DNA from 3 places in the Micromonospora sp. DT53 genome. Region 2 is predicted to be linked to each of the others. Evidence: riboswitches for the same ligand, from Rfam matches in the RefSeq annotation. Region 2 holds a riboswitch; each other region holds the start of a gene.
The links. A riboswitch is a leader RNA that binds a small molecule or an ion and turns the genes downstream of it on or off. The one in region 2 is predicted to bind S-adenosylmethionine.

Region 1 (5,139 bases), on a different contig from region 2:
CCGGGTGATCAACCGCGCAGCCCGACCCGCCCTGGACCTGCTCGCCGCCCAACTCGACGCCACCGCCGACGGGCTGCGCGCCCGCGACCGCGCCACCATCCAGGGCGCACTGGAAAGGCTGCGCAACAACAAGGAGGAGCTGGCCACGCTGGGCGAGGCGATCGAGGGGGCGAAGGAGACCGCCACCCTCTCCCCGGCCCGCTGGCACCGCCGCGACGAGTTGACCCACTACGCGGAGGCGGCCGACCCCATCGACCGGGCGATGCGCAACAGCGGCACGCTCATCCGCCGGTCCGTCACGCTTGTCGAGGACGAGGAACCGGTGCCCGATCCGATGCCGGACGCGATCGCCCACCTCGCCGAGTCGGTCCGGCTGCTCAAGCACGAGTTCGCCGCCAGCGAGGAACCGGAGAAGGCCCGGGAACGGTCGCTGCGGGCGGTCAGCGAGGCCGGCCGGGCGTACGGCGCCGGGGTGGGCTTCTCCGGCAGTGTGGTGGTCGCCCAGATCCGCACCACGGCGAGCGACCTGCTGGTGGCCTCCGGGATCGAGCAGGAGGAGGCGAACCGATGGATCCGCGACGCCTTCGGGGAGCAGGAGCGCCCGGTCGGTGAGCCCGCCGAGCCCGGCGACACGCCGAAGCCGCCAACCGCCCCGCCGGTCGGCTGAGCGCGGGCCACCGCCGGCCGGGCCTCAGCCCAGCTCGGCCAGCGCGGCGAGCAACCGGTCCACCTGGGCGGCCGTGCTGCCCAACCCGATGCTGGCGCGCAGCGCGGTGGGCGGCAGGTCCCGCCGGCCGGTACGCCCCGCCGCCTCACTGAGCAGACGCCGGGCCAGCGGGTGGGCACAGAACAACCCGTCCCGTACGCCGATGTGGTGCTCGGCGGCCAGCCGTGCGGCCACCTCGGTGGAGTCCCGTCCGGCGACCACGAACGAGACGATGCCGACCCGGGGCGCGTCCGGGCCGAAGGTGCGCAGCTCGACGACGTGCGGCAGGGCGGCGAGGCCGGTCCGCAGTCGGGCCAGCAGGGCCTGCTCGTGGGCGGCCAGCGCAACCTGGTCCGCGTCGTCGAGCGCCGCGCACACCGCCGCCAGCGCCACCGCGCCGAGCAGGTTCGGGGTGCCGCCCTCGTGTCGCCCCGGGCCGGTCGTCCAGGTCACGTCGTGGGTGGCCGGCCCGACGTGGCTGGTGGCCCCACCACCGGCCAGGTACGGCGGGGCGGCGTCCAACCAGTCCGCCCGGCCGATCAGCACGCCCGCGCCGAACGGTGCGTACAGCTTGTGGCCGGACACGGCCAGGTAGTCGACGTCGAGCGCGTGCCTGTCGACAGGCGCGTGCGGGGCGAGTTGCGCGGCGTCCAGCACGATCCGGGCACCGTGCCGGTGGGCCACCCGCGCCAGTTCGGCGACAGGCCACCGCTCACCTGTCACGTTGCTCGCACCGGTCACCGCGACCAACACCGGCAGCGCCGGGCTGCTGCCCCGGCGCAGCTCGGTCAGGGCTGCGGCGAGGTCGCGTACCGCCCCGTCGGGGTCGGTGGGCACCGGCAACCGCACCGACCCGCGCGGCCAGGGCAGCAGGTTGGCATGGTGCTCGCCGGCGAACGTGACGACAGTCGTGCCGGCCGGCACGGCACGCGCCAGCAGGTTGAGCGCGTCCGTCGTGTTGCGGGTGAAGACCACGTGATCGTCGGCGCGAGCGCCGAAGAAGTCGCCGATCGTCTGCCGGGCCTGCTCGTACGCGAGGGTGCAGCGTCGCGACAGCGCTCCCGCTCCGCGATGCACGCTGGCGTACCAGGGCAGCAGCTCGGCCACGGCGTCGGCGGCGGCCCGCGCGCACGGCGCAGTGGCCGCGTAGTCCAGGTTGATCTCGCCGGGCACGCCGAGGACGTCGAGCGGCGCGGTCGGCGCGGTCGGCGCGGTGGGCAGGGTGGGCAGCGAGGGGACGAGAGTGACGGACACGCCGGAACCTCCGGGGTCAGGGACCCCGGGTGCGGCATCGGGACGGGGTCCGCGCTTGCCCAGCACACCGATCGGGCTGGGCCCGGTCATCACCCGGGGCACCCCACCGCGAACTCGACGAGGGTTGCCGGCCAGCAAGCCGGGGCTTGACGCTGGCGCTCGTGACCTGCCGGCAGCATAGCGGCTACCGATGCGACCGAACCAGCCGGCGGCGGATGGCTACGCTGACCGCATGGCCGACACCCCGCCCGGTACACCGCTGCCGCCGTCGCCCGCCGCCCCGCCCGCGCCCGCCGCACCTCCCGTGGGCGAGACGCCCCGGATGCCGCTGCGCCGACTCGGCTGGCGGCGGTTCCTGGCGCTGGCCGGGGTGGTGCTGCTCATCGCGGCGTGCGCGGTGTTCATGGTCTTCACGCTGGGCCAGTCGCTCGGTGTGCAGGCCCTGCTGATCGGCGTGGTCGCCGCCATCCTGCCGGTGCCGGTGCTGGTCGCCTGCTTCCTCTGGCTGGACCGGTACGAACCGGAGCCGCTGAAGTACCTGATCTTCTGCTTCGCCTGGGGGGCGTTCGTCTCCACCGCCGCCTCGCTCACGGTGAACGACTTCGCGGCCAACCGTTTCGCCGACTGGGGCCTACCGTCCGCGCTCACCGGGGTGCTGGTGGCGCCGTTCATCGAAGAGCTGACCAAGGCGCTGGGCCCGATCCTGCTGCTGGTGTTCCGCCGCCGCGAGTGGTCCGGGATCACCGACGGCCTGGTCTACTGCGGGCTCGCCGCGGTCGGTTTCGCGATGGTGGAGAACATCCTCTACCTGGGCGGGTTGGGGTACGCGTCCGGCGCCGACCGCTACGGCCCGGCCACCGGCATCCAGCAGGTCATCGCGATCTTCATTCTGCGGATCCTGCTGTTCGGGTTCGCCCATCCCCTTTTCACCTCGATGACCGGTGTGGGGCTGGGTATCGCCTCCCGGACGGCCGACCGGCGCATCCGGGTGCTCGCCCCGATCGCCGGCCTGCTGCTGGCGATGATGCTGCACGGCACGTGGAACCTGCTGCCCACGCTGACCCAGGCCACCGGCGAGGCCATGATCATGCTGTACGGCTTCCTGGGCCTCATGGTGCCGGTCTTCTTCGGCACCGTGGGGCTGGCGCTGTGGCTGCGCGCGTGGGAGGGGCGGCTCACCGAGCGGGCTCTGCCCGACTACGTACGCGCCGGCTGGCTCAGCCCGCCCGAGGTGGCCGCCCTGAGCAGTCTCGGCAGGCGGCACGCCGCCCGCAGTTGGGCGCGGCGGGTGGCCGGTGACGCCGGGGTGCGGGCGATGCGGGGTTACCAGTCCGCCGCCACCCGGCTGGCCCTGCTGCGCGACGGGACACTGCGCGGCCTGGACCGTAAGCCCGCCGACCAGGAGCGGACCGCCCGCGAGGAGCGGGAGTTGCTGGACGCGATAAGCGCGTACCGGTCGTTCTTCGTCGGTCGGGACCCGCAGGCCCCGACGGGGGTCTGGGACGGCAGCCGCTATCTCCTGCGCTTCCCGGACGGCACGCAGCGCCCGGTGGACGCACCGGACGAGCCGGTGGTGCCGATCCCGGTGGTGTTGGCCCCGGCTCCGGTCGGGTATGCCCCGCCCGGCTGGGCCGGCCCGCGATCGGCGCCTCCCTGGCCGCCGACGCACCCCTGACAGTGGCTCAGGCCAGCAGCGACGTGAGGAAGTCGCCGAGGCCCTGGAACATCGCGATCAGCGCGGCCCCGATCCCCCGGAACAACTGCGCGGCGCCGTCCGGCCGGAAGGCCATGAAGTAGATCAGGAACGCGACACTGCCCCAGGTCAACAGCTTCTTCACGAATACCGGCATCGTCCCTCCCCAGGGCCACGGTCGCCGGATGGCTTCCCGTCGTGCGGCCGGGCAAACGGTGCGCGGCGGGGCCTGGTGGCCGGGGGAGGCGCGTCAGAGGTAGAGGCCTGTCGAGTCGTTCTCGATCCGTACGGCGGCCACGGCGTGCACGTCCCGCTCTCGCAGCAGCACGTAACCGCGGCCGTGCAACTCGACCTCGGAGCGTTCGTCCGGGTCGAAGAGCACCCGGTCGCCGGAGACGATGGCGCGGACGTTCGGCCCCACCCCGACCGCGGTGGCCCAGGCGAGGCGCTTGCCGACCGCTGCCGTCGCCGGAATGACGATGCCTGCGGTGGAGCGGCGTTCGCCCTCGCTGCCCTCCATCCGCACCAGCACGCGGTCGTGCAGCAGGCGGATCGGCAGGCCGGCGTCGAGATCGTTGTCGGCGGTCACGCCGCAGACGCTACCGTGTGGCCGACGGTGGCCCACCGGTGGTTACGCCGGAGGTGGTCGGGGCATTGTGTGGCTGAACTGCCCTACGGTGTCGGGAACGGACGTATGCTGTCCGACCTGTCGCCGTTGGCGGGCCGGCTTTTCTGCCAGGAGGTGCGCTTGAGCCGCTTCGAGCGGGTACGCGGGCGGCTTCGCCGCGCCTACCAGTCACGACAGGCGTCGAAGCCCGTCGACGAGGGCGCGTCGACCGACACGTTGAACGACGTGTCGGAGGCGGCCCGGGTGGCGTCGCCGGCCGTGCCGGGGCCGACCGCGCCGCCGAGCGCCACGGTCTACGGCGCGGAACCTGCGGTGGACCTGCACAGCTCCACCACCAGTCGGGATGACGCCGACGTCCCGCACGGGCTGCGGATTGCCGCCGCGTGGTGTTGGCGACTGATCGTGATCGGCGTGGTGGCCTGGGCGCTGCTGCGGATCGTCGGCACTATCAAGATCGTGATCATTCCGTTGGCCATCGCGCTGCTGCTCTCCGCGCTGCTGGCCCCGGCGGTGGGCTGGCTGTTGCGGGTCCGGTTCCCCCGGTCGCTGGCGACGGCTGTGGTGCTGGTGGGCGGCCTGGCCGCGGTGATCGGCACGCTGACGCTCGTGGTCAACGAGTTCATTCGCGGTGTGCCGGAGCTGAGCGAGAAGTCGTCGGAGGGTGTCCGGCAGATCCAGAACTGGCTGAAGACGGGCCCGCTGCACCTCTCCGACACCCAGCTCGACAGGTACATCGACGAGGCGCAGGCCTGGATCAACGACAACACCTCGAAGTTCACAAGCGGGGCGCTGAGCACCGCCGCGACGCTGGCCGAGGTGCTGACCGGCACGCTGCTGGTTCTCTTCGCGACGTTCTTC
Region 2 (5,139 bases):
TGTAGGCGCTCGCCGCGTCGCCGGTCCACTTCGGCAGGTTCTCGTTCGCCGGGTCGGTGGTGGCGGAGGAAAGGTCGGAGACCGGCGTCTTCACGTCGTTGACCCAGCGGAAGCTGACCTCGATCAGCGAGAGCACCGGCAGTTGATGCTCCAAAGCCTGCTCGACGCGGTCGAGGACGGAGTTCAGTGCCGTTTTGGTGCCATCCAGACTGTGCTTGATCCACAAGAGTGCCGCGGGTCCGAGGAGCCACTTCCACTGCTGTACCTGCTCGACGATCTCGTTGAACTTGGCGATCGCCGTGTCGATGCCGGCGCGGATATGGTCGAACGCCTTGTTGAACGGTTCCCCGTACTCAAGATCAGTGGTCCCTGGCTGCATCGGGTGCTCCGTGCCCTCTCCGAACGTCGCCCGGTGGGTCGCTAGGCCTTGTAGATCTCGTTGAGGTCCAGTGAGACGATCTCGTCGGCCCGGTCGTACTCGTCGGCGATGCGACGCAGGGCCTTGCCAACCTGTTCGAACTCGGTCACCGCTCCATTCAGAACGGCGACCATGAAGGCATGGAAGTCGTTGTACGCCAGCGAGTGGATGAGGACGTTCGCGTCACCGATGAAGAAGGCCGAGGGGTCCAGATGAAGTTGCTCCGCGGCTACCTTGACGGCAGCGACCTGGTCCGACAGCGTCAGCCACTTGACTCCCTCATCACGTAGCGAGTCGGTGATGACATTCAGTTCATCCATCTCACTACCTCACGATCCGGTCGGCCCGGAGCTGGTCAGCGCGAACGCGCGGAAAAGGGAACGGGCTTCCAACTGCAGCTCACCCGCGTCTGCCCGGGCGATCCGCCCGACGTCACCGGTGATGCCGGTGATGCCGCCTCCGCGGATGTGCAGCGTCAGGCAGCCGTCGGGGCTCGACATGCTCGAGTCGCCCTCCACTCTGGACCGGTGAGTCGCCGCATCAAGCTCTGCGTCGAGGTCGGACAGCGTTCGCCAGGTGTCGCGCAGCCAGGTGTGCTCGTCGACGTCCCGTTCGGGGCCGCTGTCGAGCGGCTCCTGATCCGGAGCCGCGGGACCTTTCTCCTCCGCCTGCAGGTGAAGGAGCGCCGCCAGTTCGAGGGCGGCCTGCACGGCGGCGGCGTACGCCTCGAAGAGCGCATCGGCGAACCCACCAGGGCCGAGCCGGCTGCGCCAGTCGCGAACGATCGTGACAGCTGAGACCTGTCGCTGGGTGTCGACCACCACGCGGACGGACCCGGTCTGGTCCGCCCCGGAGCACTCCTCGGGTCGCAGCTCACGTCCCGTCTCGCGCAGCGCACGACCGGCCTGCTCCCGCAAGGCGGAATCGTCGCCAAGGAAGTCCAGGCTCGCCAGTCTCAGGCGTTCATGCCTGCGGCCTTGCTGCATTCGCCCCCCGGCTTCCTGCTCGGTCAACGCTTTCCGTGATGCGCCCGCCACGGCGAGGTAGGACCACGGTACGTGAATGACCATGATCCGTGGGACCCCGGACGCTGGGCTGGTCATGGTGGATACTCTTGCCGCTCTTCCCGGCCGCTGCTGAGGTGGCCGGGATCGCCGCATCCGACGGCGAATGCAGCTACGGGAGGAGAGGGCGGTCGTGGCATCTCCAGTTCAAGACCACCGCGTGCACGTCGCGCAGAAGTGGGGCTTCGGGATGGCCCCCGTCAAGCCCGAGGTCCAGCAGAGACGACGGCAGTCGGTGGCGGCCGTGCTGAGCTACCTGCAGAACGACCCGGCTGAGCCCACCACGGCACTGCTGGAGGCACTGTCGGAAGTCAAGGGGCTCTACACGCGCTGTCACAGGCAGGACCAGTGGGACTGGTTCACCGTGTGGCAGCAACTGGGCCGCCCTGGACGTAAGCGCTGCCGACAAGCTGGTGACGCGCTCGGTCGGTTACGCACCGCGATCAGGGATGGCGACGATGCCACAGCTGCCAAGCAGCTCACGCTGCTGACTGACGCGGACGCGCAGGTCCATCTGGCCGGACTCGTCGGGGAACAGCCGCGTGAACCGCGAGGAGCTGGCTACATCTACGTGCTGTCGACTCGCGAGCAGCCTCGGATGCTCAAGGTCGGCTACACCGAGCGGACCGTCGAGGAGCGGGTGAGGGAGATCAATCGGGCGACAGGCGTGGTCATCCCGTTCGGCGTGCGGGCTCTGTGGGTGGTCGCGGATGCTCCGTCGGTGGAGGCCGAGGTGCACGATCGATTGGCGCCCTACCGGGTACGCAAGGACCGCGAGTTCTTCGACCTCGACTTCCGCGACGCGTCCGCCCTCATCCAGGGCTACATCGACGGTCTCCGACGCGAGGACTGACGTGGTCGCCGTCGTCAGCGCACCGTCGATGGCTGATGGTCAACGAGCGGTGAACAGGAATTGGGTCTGGGCCTGCCGGAGGCTGCTGAGGTCGTCCGGCACGGGCAGGACGCCGTAGCGGTCGAAGGCGTCGACGCTTGCTCCGAGCGAGGGCGGCGACTGCCGCTGCCACTCGGCCAGCCGCACGCTCGACACAATCGGGCGTAGTGGCTCGGCGAGCCGGGCGAACTCCAGCTGCTGCCACTCGCGCAACTCGTGGCACCGTCGCGCGGAGGCCACCAGCGAGACAGCGACCTCGGTGGTCGTGGCCGTTTGCGGCTGGGCCACGTCGCCGTTCATGAGGGAGTGCCGGCCCAGCGGCAGCGCGGCGCGGTGGCCGTACCGTTCGCCGACGACCTGCGAGACGAGTCGGCAGGTCTCGCAGGCCAGCCACGACCACCGGGTTCGGGTGGTCACCGTGGCCCGGACGCACAACACACACAGGTCGAGGTCGCCGGGGATGTCCTGGTCCTGCCACTGCTGCTCCCACTCCGGCGTACGGGGCTGGCAGCGGCACCGCTGCTCGCGCGGGGCACCGCCGCGCAGGTGCCCGCAGGTCAGGCAGACCGCGAAAGCTGCCAGGTCCAGCTCTTCGAATGACACGGTGAACTCGCTCTCCGGTGCCATGAGGCACCCGCTCTTGCCGTACCGCAGCTTGCGGTCGGCCTGGTCTTCCCCCGGAGGCACCGTGCGCGGGTGGCGCGGTTGCCGGGTCAGCAAGCCGGGAGGCTTGACGCTGACCACTCTTGACGCCCAGGAAGCATAGAGATCACCGATGTCGAGAGCAACCTCCAGGCAACACACGGAAAGGCCGGAGTAGATGGCGGTCGGCGGTGGCGGAATTTTCCCCAGGCGGTGTCACGCCGTGCGGTAGTGACCGCTGAGCCGACCGAGCTTCATGGCCAGGTGCAGGCACAGCCGTTCGTTGCCGTCCTTGAGGTCGGTCCCGGCGAGCTGTTCCACACGTTGCAGCCGGTAGTAGAGGGTCGTGCGGTGCAGTCGGAGCTTCTCGGCGGTGGCGTGCGCGTTGCCGGCCAGGTCGAGGTAGGCCTCCAGGGTCTCCAGCAGCACCTGGTGAGCGTCGTCGCGCAGCAGCCGCTCCAGCCCGGGATGGACGCCCGCGACGTCGAGGTGCTGACTGTCCAGCTGGGACAGCACCCGGTAGATGCCCAGACGGGCCCAGGAGACCACCCGGCCCAGCGCGGGCAGTTGCGTGCCGACGCGGGCGGCCTGCGCGGCCTCCTGGTAGGACTCGACCGCGGTGGACAGCCCGGCGCGGGGCTGGCCGATGCCGGTCACGGTCCGGTCCACCGAGGTCAGACCCCGCGTCGCGGTTGCCAGCGCCTCGGTGAGGTGCCCGGCGGAGGCTTCCGGCGAGGGGCGACCAGCGATCCGGTCGCCGCAGACCAGCAGCACCCCGTGGTCGTGCCAGACGTGGTGCAGCGTCTCCCGTACTCCGATCCACCGGCGGGTGGTGACCAGGGCCTGTTCCAGGGCGATCCGGGCCACCTCGTCGGGCTGCCGCCCGGCGGCCGGTACGAGCTGGGCGACGAGCGCGACGGTCGACCCGTCGGCGACCACCACGCCCTCCTCCAGCAGCGCCCGCGCCGCGTGCTCGCGCGCCTGCCGGCTCTCCACCAGGAGGGTGCGGGTGGCTTCGGTCTCCCGCTGTGCGGCGAGCTCACCGAGCAGGTTCTCCCGGTACAGGGCCAGCGACAGGTCGGTGAAGGGGCCGGTGGCGGTGGCGATGTCGGAGTCGGTCATCGAGCCGTCCGCGTCGATGAACCAGACGAACCCGAGCAGCAGGTCGTCGTGCCGGATCGGCACGCACACCCTCGCCAGCAGGTCCAGCTCGGCGCACGCGGGGGTGCGGACCGGCGTGTGCGCCGTGAGCACGCCCATGCCTCGGAACCAGGCGATCACCTCCGGCGTCGTCTGCCGCCGCAGGATCGACGTCCGGCGGACGTCGTCCATCGGGCCGTCGTGCTCGCTGTAGGCGACCACCCGCTGTCGCCGGTCCTCGATGAGGGCGGGTCGCCCCACCCGGGCGGCGACGGCGTCGACGATTCGCTGGAGCTCACCGTGCATCTAACTCCGTTACCTCTCAGTGCGCTCTGGTGAGCGCACGACCGCCAGTCCTTACCCTCCGGTGCGGGTGGGGCATCGCGCAAGGTCCACTGTCGAAGTCACGACAAAAAGACGGGCGGCCACGCGACGGTTTCGGCATCTGTCCGAAGACCGGGAGCGACAGGCGTTCCTAGGGTTCCGGTACGGACCGCACCAGCGGCGCCGCGCACGGCGCGCATGGGCTGACGGGTGGTGCCGGTGGGGAGGGGATTTCCGAGTGGGAGCTGGTAGGCCCTGGCGGGGCGTGTTGGTCGCCATCGCCACGCCGTTTCGGGCCGACCTGTCGGTCGACTTCGACAGGCTCCAGGAACACGTCGGTTGGCTCGCCGCCGAGGGGTGTCACGGGGTCGCGCCGTGCGCGTCGATGGGGGAGTATCGGGCCCTCTCCGACGACGAGCGAGCGGCCGTGGTCAAGGCGACGGTGGAGGCCGCGCCGTCCGGCTGCGCAGTGCTGCCCGGTGTCGGCGGCTACGGCAGCAGGCAGGCCCGCCGCTGGGCGGAGCAGGCCGCCGAGGCCGGCGCCCACGGCGTGCTCGCGCGGCCACCCGACGGGCCAGCCGCCCGCGCCGCCGACGTGGTCGCCCACTACCGGGAGGTGGCGGCGGTCGGCCTGCCGGTGGTCGCCCACAACGAACCGT
Region 3 (5,139 bases), on a different contig from region 2:
GCGCCCAGAGCGACCGGGTGCCGGGCATCGGCGTGTGGAACAGCGCGTCGAACCGCCGCCGGCAGAAGGGCGGCAGATCCGGCAGATCGGCGTCGTTGACCGCCGCCCCGATCCGGTACGCCTCGTCGACCGAAGTGTGGTCGGCGCCGTCGAACGACGCGATCGTGATGCTCATGCCGCTGAGCCTGCACCCGGGAAAAGCGATCGGGCCAGCGAATTAATCGCTGGCCCGATCGGACGTGGTCGGGAGGGACACTCGCACAACGCCTCCGGCGTTGGGTCGCAAGAACTTCAAAAGTCTTCGGCGAAATGCCCTCCCGCACGGAGCATCTTGCGCCGTCCGGTTCCTGCCGTCAAGTCCGTAGCGGCGGGTTTTCCACACTCACAGCGAAAACCCAGTTACCGACTGATCCACTCGGCCCCGGGTCAGCCGAGGAGACCGGCGTCGCGGGCGGCGCGCAGCGAGGGCTTGATGTGATGGGTCGGCCCGACCTCGCCGGCCACCGCGTCGATGGTCTTCAGACCCTCTCCGGTGTTGAACACGACGGTCTCGGCCGTCGGGTCGAGCCGACCGGACTCGACAAGCTTGCGCAGCACGGCCACCGTCACCCCACCTGCGGTTTCAGCGAAGACACCTGTGGTACGCGCCAGATCGCGGATGCCCGCACGGATCTCGTCGTCGTCGGCGTACTCCATCCAACCGCCGGTGCGGCGGACCGCCTCCAGGGCGTAGAGGCCGGCCGCCGGGTCGCCGATGTTTAGCGACTTGGCGATGCCTGTCGGCTTGACCGGGATGATCGTGTCGGTCTCGGCGTGCAGGGCGGTGGCGATCGGGTTGCAGCCGGCCGACTGCGCACCGAAGACCTTCCAGCCGCCGGCCGGCGCCTCGACCAGGCCGATCTCGACCAGCTCGGAGAACGCCTTGTCAATCTTGGTGAGCAGCTCGCCGCTGGCCATCGGAATGACCACCTGCGCCGGGATCCGCCAGCCGAGCTGCTCGGCGACCTCGTAGCCGAGGGTCTTGGAGCCCTCCGCGTAGTACGGCCGGACGTTCACGTTGACGAACGCGGTGTCCTCGAATTCGTCGGTCTCCACCAGCTCGCCGCAGAGCCGGTTGACGTCGTCGTACGAGCCGTCGATGGCGACCAGCTCGCCGCCGTAGACGGCGGTGGTGATGACCTTGCCCTGCTCCAGGTCGCTGGGGATGAAGACCACCGAGGGCACGCCCGCGCGGGCGGCGTGGGCGGCCACCGAGTTGGCCAGGTTGCCTGTCGACGCGCAGGCGAACCGGGTGAAGCCGAGCGCCTTGGCGGCGGTGAGCGCCACCGAGACGACCCGGTCCTTGAACGAGTGGGTGGGGTTGGCGCTGTCGTCCTTGACCCAGAGCGGCGCGGTGATGCCCAGCTCGGTGGCGAGGTGCGGGGCCGCCACCAGCGGGGTCAGCCCCGGGTCGAGGGTGACCCGGCTGGCCGGGTCCTGACCGGCGGGGAGCAGGGCGGCGTACCGCCAGATGTTGTTCGGGCCGGCCTCGATCTGCTCGCGGGTCACGGTGGCCAGCGCTGCGGTGTCGTAGTCGACTTCCAGCGGGCCGAAACACTCGTAACAGGCGTGCTGGGCGGCGAGCGGGTAGCGGGCCGAACAGGCACGGCAGACCAGGGCGCGGGCGGGGCTGGCAGAGGTGTCAATGCCGGAGGTGACGAGCGTCGACGTCATGTCGAGAGTCCTCTCATCTTTCCCCGCATCGCACGGTGCGGCGGGGACGGAATTGGCACCTGCCCCGCGGGTCGCTCAGCGGTGAGCGCGCGGGGTGGTTGCCGGGGCGTCGTCGGGCCGTATCCCTCAGCCCCTCTGGATGAGGTATTCAGTTGTGCCGTCGAGTCTAGGACAACGCTGTCGACCGCTGCTACCGCTGATCCCAGGGAGTGGGTCAGCGAGCACTCACGGCCATGGGGTCGGTCACCGCGATCGGGTCCGTGACCGCGCTCGCCTGGGGCAGCGACGTGGTCCGGGGACGGGCTGCGAGGTTCGCGGCGATCAGGGCGGCGATCGTGATGGCGGCCCCGACCAGTTCCACCGGCTCCGGGCGGTAGCCGCGGGCGATCTGCACCGCGAAGGTGGTCACCGGGACCAGGTTCATGAACAGCGCGGCGTTGGCGGCGCCGAGTCGTTGCACGCCTGTGTTCCAGGCCAGGACCGCGATCACGGCGCCCACCAGCACGGCGTACGCCAGCTGCGGGGTGACCGCCACGAGGTCGGCGGCGGCCGGCGCGTGCTGCCAGCCGACGGCGTCGGCGCCGATGCTCAGGACGAGCATGGCGGCCGTGCCGGCGAGCGCGGTCAGGGTGGTGAAGCGCAGCGGCGACCATTCACCGAACCGGCTGGCGCCGTGGGTGTAGATGCCCCAGCCGAGTACCGCGCCGATCATCATCAGCCCGCCGAGGCCGAACTGGCCGAGTCCGGCCAGACTCCCGCGCGTGATCACCAGGCCGACGCCGAGGAGCGCCACCAGGGAGAGGGCCAGCAGGAGCGGCTTCGGGCGTACGCCGTCGCGCGCCCAGCGGACGAGCTGGGTGATCACCGGAGTGGTGGCCACGAAGAGTGAGATCTGCTGCGGGGCGGCGTGTTCGAGCGCCAGGTTGGTGAGCAGGTTGAAGCCCGCGAAGCCGACCACCCCGAGCACCACCACCTCCATCGCCCGGCCGCCGTGCCGCAGCGCGCCGGCCCCCTCGCGCAGCAACAGGATGGCGACCAGGACGGCGGCGGCCAGCAGGTAGCGCGCGGTGGTCAGGTTGAGCGGGTCGACCCGGTTGAGCGCGCTGGCCAGGATCGGGAACATCACGCCCCAGCCGAGCACGGCGATCAGTGGGTATGCGGTGGCGCGGGATCGCATTGGTAACTCCAATGTTCGAGTATCATCGAACCAACGACACCGACCATAGGGTGTTGTTCGATGATTGTCGAACAAGGGTTACACTGGTCACATGGAGCCGCACGAGCCCGACCTGACCGCCGTACCGGTCACCAACGTGTTGGCCGCACTCGCCGACGACGTGCGGCTACAGATCGTCCGGGCGCTCGCCGAGGGCGGCGAGTCCGCCTGCGGCAGCTTCGACTTCGGCGTCTCCAAGGCGACCCGGAGCCACCACCTGAAGGTGCTGCGCGAGGCGGGCCTGACCCGGACCAGGGCCGCCGGCACCAGCCGCCTGGTCCGGCTCCGCCGAGACGAGCTGGACAAGCTCTACCCCGGCCTCCTAGACGCGGTCCTAACCCAACACCCGCCAACCTGACCCCCACACAACCCCGTCGATCAAGGAGTTGTGGTGGGTGACAAAGCGCCCGCTCGGCACCAAAACAGGCACCACAACTCCATGATCGACGGGGTGGGCCTGCCGTGCGTCCCGGCGACCGAAACTGCAAGATCGGCGCGGGCGAGGCCGGGGTGGGGGTGGGGCGACGGGTGGTTTCCTTGTGGGCGAGGATCGACGGATGATCTCTCGGGGGACGGCGGCGCGGCGACGGGGCAGCACGGCGTCCGCGACTGTCACCGCGTTCACGGCGGCGCTCACTCTCGGCGCGTGTCTGCCTGGCGACCATCGCGGCCAGGACGGCCCGCGACCACGTACCGCGCCCACCACCGCCGCAAGTCCGTCGGGGAGCGTCGAGTGCCCGGCCAGCGGCGTTCGGATCCGGTCGACCGGCGGAGACGCCGCCATGGGCCTGCGCGCCCTCGGCCTGGAGTTGGTCAACTGTGCTGACCACCCCTACCAGCTCAACGGGTATCCGGTGCTGCACGTGTTCGACGAGGCGCGCGAGCCGGTCCTGCTGCGGGTGGTCAACGGCGCGAAGGAGATCACCTCGGGCTTCGACCAACCACCCCGACCGGTCACCCTCGCCACCGGGGAGCGGGCCACCGCTGTGGTGCTCTGGCGCAACCTGGTCACCGACTCGACAGTGGTGGCCACCAACGGTGAGTTCCTGACGGTGGCGCCCGCTGCCGGGCAGCCGGCCGAAGAGGTCGACCCGGACGGGCCGATCGACCTTGGCAACACCGGCCGGATCGGCGTCAGCGCCTGGAAGAAGGCCGACCCGTCCACGCCGGTGCCGACCCGGCCGGCCCCGCCGCCGACACCGAGCGCGGTGCCGTCGTCGGTGAGCCCACCCGACAGCGTGCTGTGAGCCAACCCGCTACGACGTGATGTCCTTGCGGGTGAAGCGCCAGAACGCCAGACCCCAGAACAGCGTCGCGTAGCTGATCGCCGAGATGCAGCCCCGCACCACGTCGTCGGTCTGCACCGGAGTGGACAGCAGACCCAGCCAGGCGGTGCTGAAGTGGGTGGGCAGGAAGTCCCGCAGCGCGCCCAGGGCGGTGATCTGGTCGAGGATGCTGGACAGGATCCAGAGCAGAACCGCGCCACCGACCGCGCCGAGCGCGGCGTCCGTCGTCACCGACAGCAGGAACGCCAGGCCGGCCACCACCAGGAGTACGACGGCCAGGTAGCCGAGCACGGCCAGCAGCCGGAGCAGCCCCTCACCCGGCTCCAGCTCGGCGGCGACCGTGCTGCGCAGCGGTGACCAGCCGTAGCGCAGGGTGCCGGCCAGTAACGCGGTGCCCGCCAATAGCAGCAGGGCCAGCCCCGAGTACGCGAGCGCGACCACCAGCTTCACCGTCAGCAACCGCGCCCGGGGCACCGGGATCGCCAGCAGATACCGCAGGCTGCCCCAGCTCGCCTCGCTGGCCACCGTGTCGCCGCAGAACAGCGCGACGACCACCACCAACAGGAACGACGCCGACACGAAGATCGAGAACAGGGTGAAGTTGAGCCCACCGGAGGTGGCCAGGTCGACCAGGCTGGCGAACTCGTTGTTGCCGTTGTCGTCGTCGCCGCCGGAGTTGAACTGGAACGCGATCAGGATGATCAGCGGCAGCAGCACCATGAAGCCGAGCGCCAACTGGGTCCGCCGTCGGGACGCCTGCCGCCGGAACTCCGCCGCGAACGGCATGGTGGCCGACGGCCGGTAGCCGCGGGCCTCCCCCGCGTCAGTAACAGCCATCACCGGTCACCGCTTCCCCGAGAGTTCTCGCCCACCAGGGCGAGGAACGCGTCCTCCAGGCGCCGCCGAGGCACCACCCGGTCCACC

Region 1: linked by a shared signal. The riboswitch ahead of ACLQ3B_RS15545 (aminotransferase class V-fold PLP-dependent enzyme) and the one ahead of ACLQ3B_RS22575 (hypothetical protein) in region 2 are both predicted to bind S-adenosylmethionine.
Region 3: linked by a shared signal. The riboswitch ahead of thrC (threonine synthase) and the one ahead of ACLQ3B_RS22575 (hypothetical protein) in region 2 are both predicted to bind S-adenosylmethionine.

The regions. Positions count from the first base shown of each region.
Region 1 covers NZ_JBNCKM010000004.1:293,487-298,625, forward strand. The annotation lists gene ACLQ3B_RS15540 (FUSC family protein) at 1-667, shown strand, start outside; gene ACLQ3B_RS15545 (aminotransferase class V-fold PLP-dependent enzyme) at 692-1,960, opposite strand; SAM riboswitch class IV at 2,007-2,127, opposite strand; gene ACLQ3B_RS15550 (PrsW family glutamic-type intramembrane protease) at 2,151-3,635, shown strand; gene ACLQ3B_RS15555 (hypothetical protein) at 3,643-3,810, opposite strand; gene ACLQ3B_RS15560 (GroES family chaperonin) at 3,904-4,242, opposite strand; gene ACLQ3B_RS15565 (AI-2E family transporter) at 4,348-5,139, shown strand, end outside.
Region 2 covers NZ_JBNCKM010000007.1:146,472-151,610, forward strand. The annotation lists gene ACLQ3B_RS22555 (hypothetical protein) at 1-379, opposite strand, end outside; gene ACLQ3B_RS22560 (hypothetical protein) at 421-738, opposite strand; gene ACLQ3B_RS22565 (hypothetical protein) at 748-1,521, opposite strand; gene ACLQ3B_RS22570 (GIY-YIG nuclease family protein) at 1,616-2,335, shown strand; gene ACLQ3B_RS22575 (hypothetical protein) at 2,375-2,977, opposite strand; SAM riboswitch class IV at 3,006-3,126, opposite strand; gene ACLQ3B_RS22580 (PucR family transcriptional regulator) at 3,233-4,462, opposite strand; gene ACLQ3B_RS22585 (dihydrodipicolinate synthase family protein) at 4,719-5,139, shown strand, end outside.
Region 3 covers NZ_JBNCKM010000004.1:269,891-275,029, reverse strand. The annotation lists gene ACLQ3B_RS15465 (GNAT family N-acetyltransferase) at 1-175, opposite strand, end outside; gene thrC (threonine synthase) at 427-1,713, opposite strand; SAM riboswitch class I at 1,724-1,859, opposite strand; gene ACLQ3B_RS15455 (DMT family transporter) at 1,928-2,890, opposite strand; gene ACLQ3B_RS15450 (ArsR/SmtB family transcription factor) at 2,982-3,287, shown strand; gene ACLQ3B_RS15445 (DUF4232 domain-containing protein) at 3,487-4,176, shown strand; gene ACLQ3B_RS15440 (ABC transporter permease) at 4,186-5,052, opposite strand; gene ACLQ3B_RS15435 (alpha/beta fold hydrolase) at 5,052-5,139, opposite strand, start outside.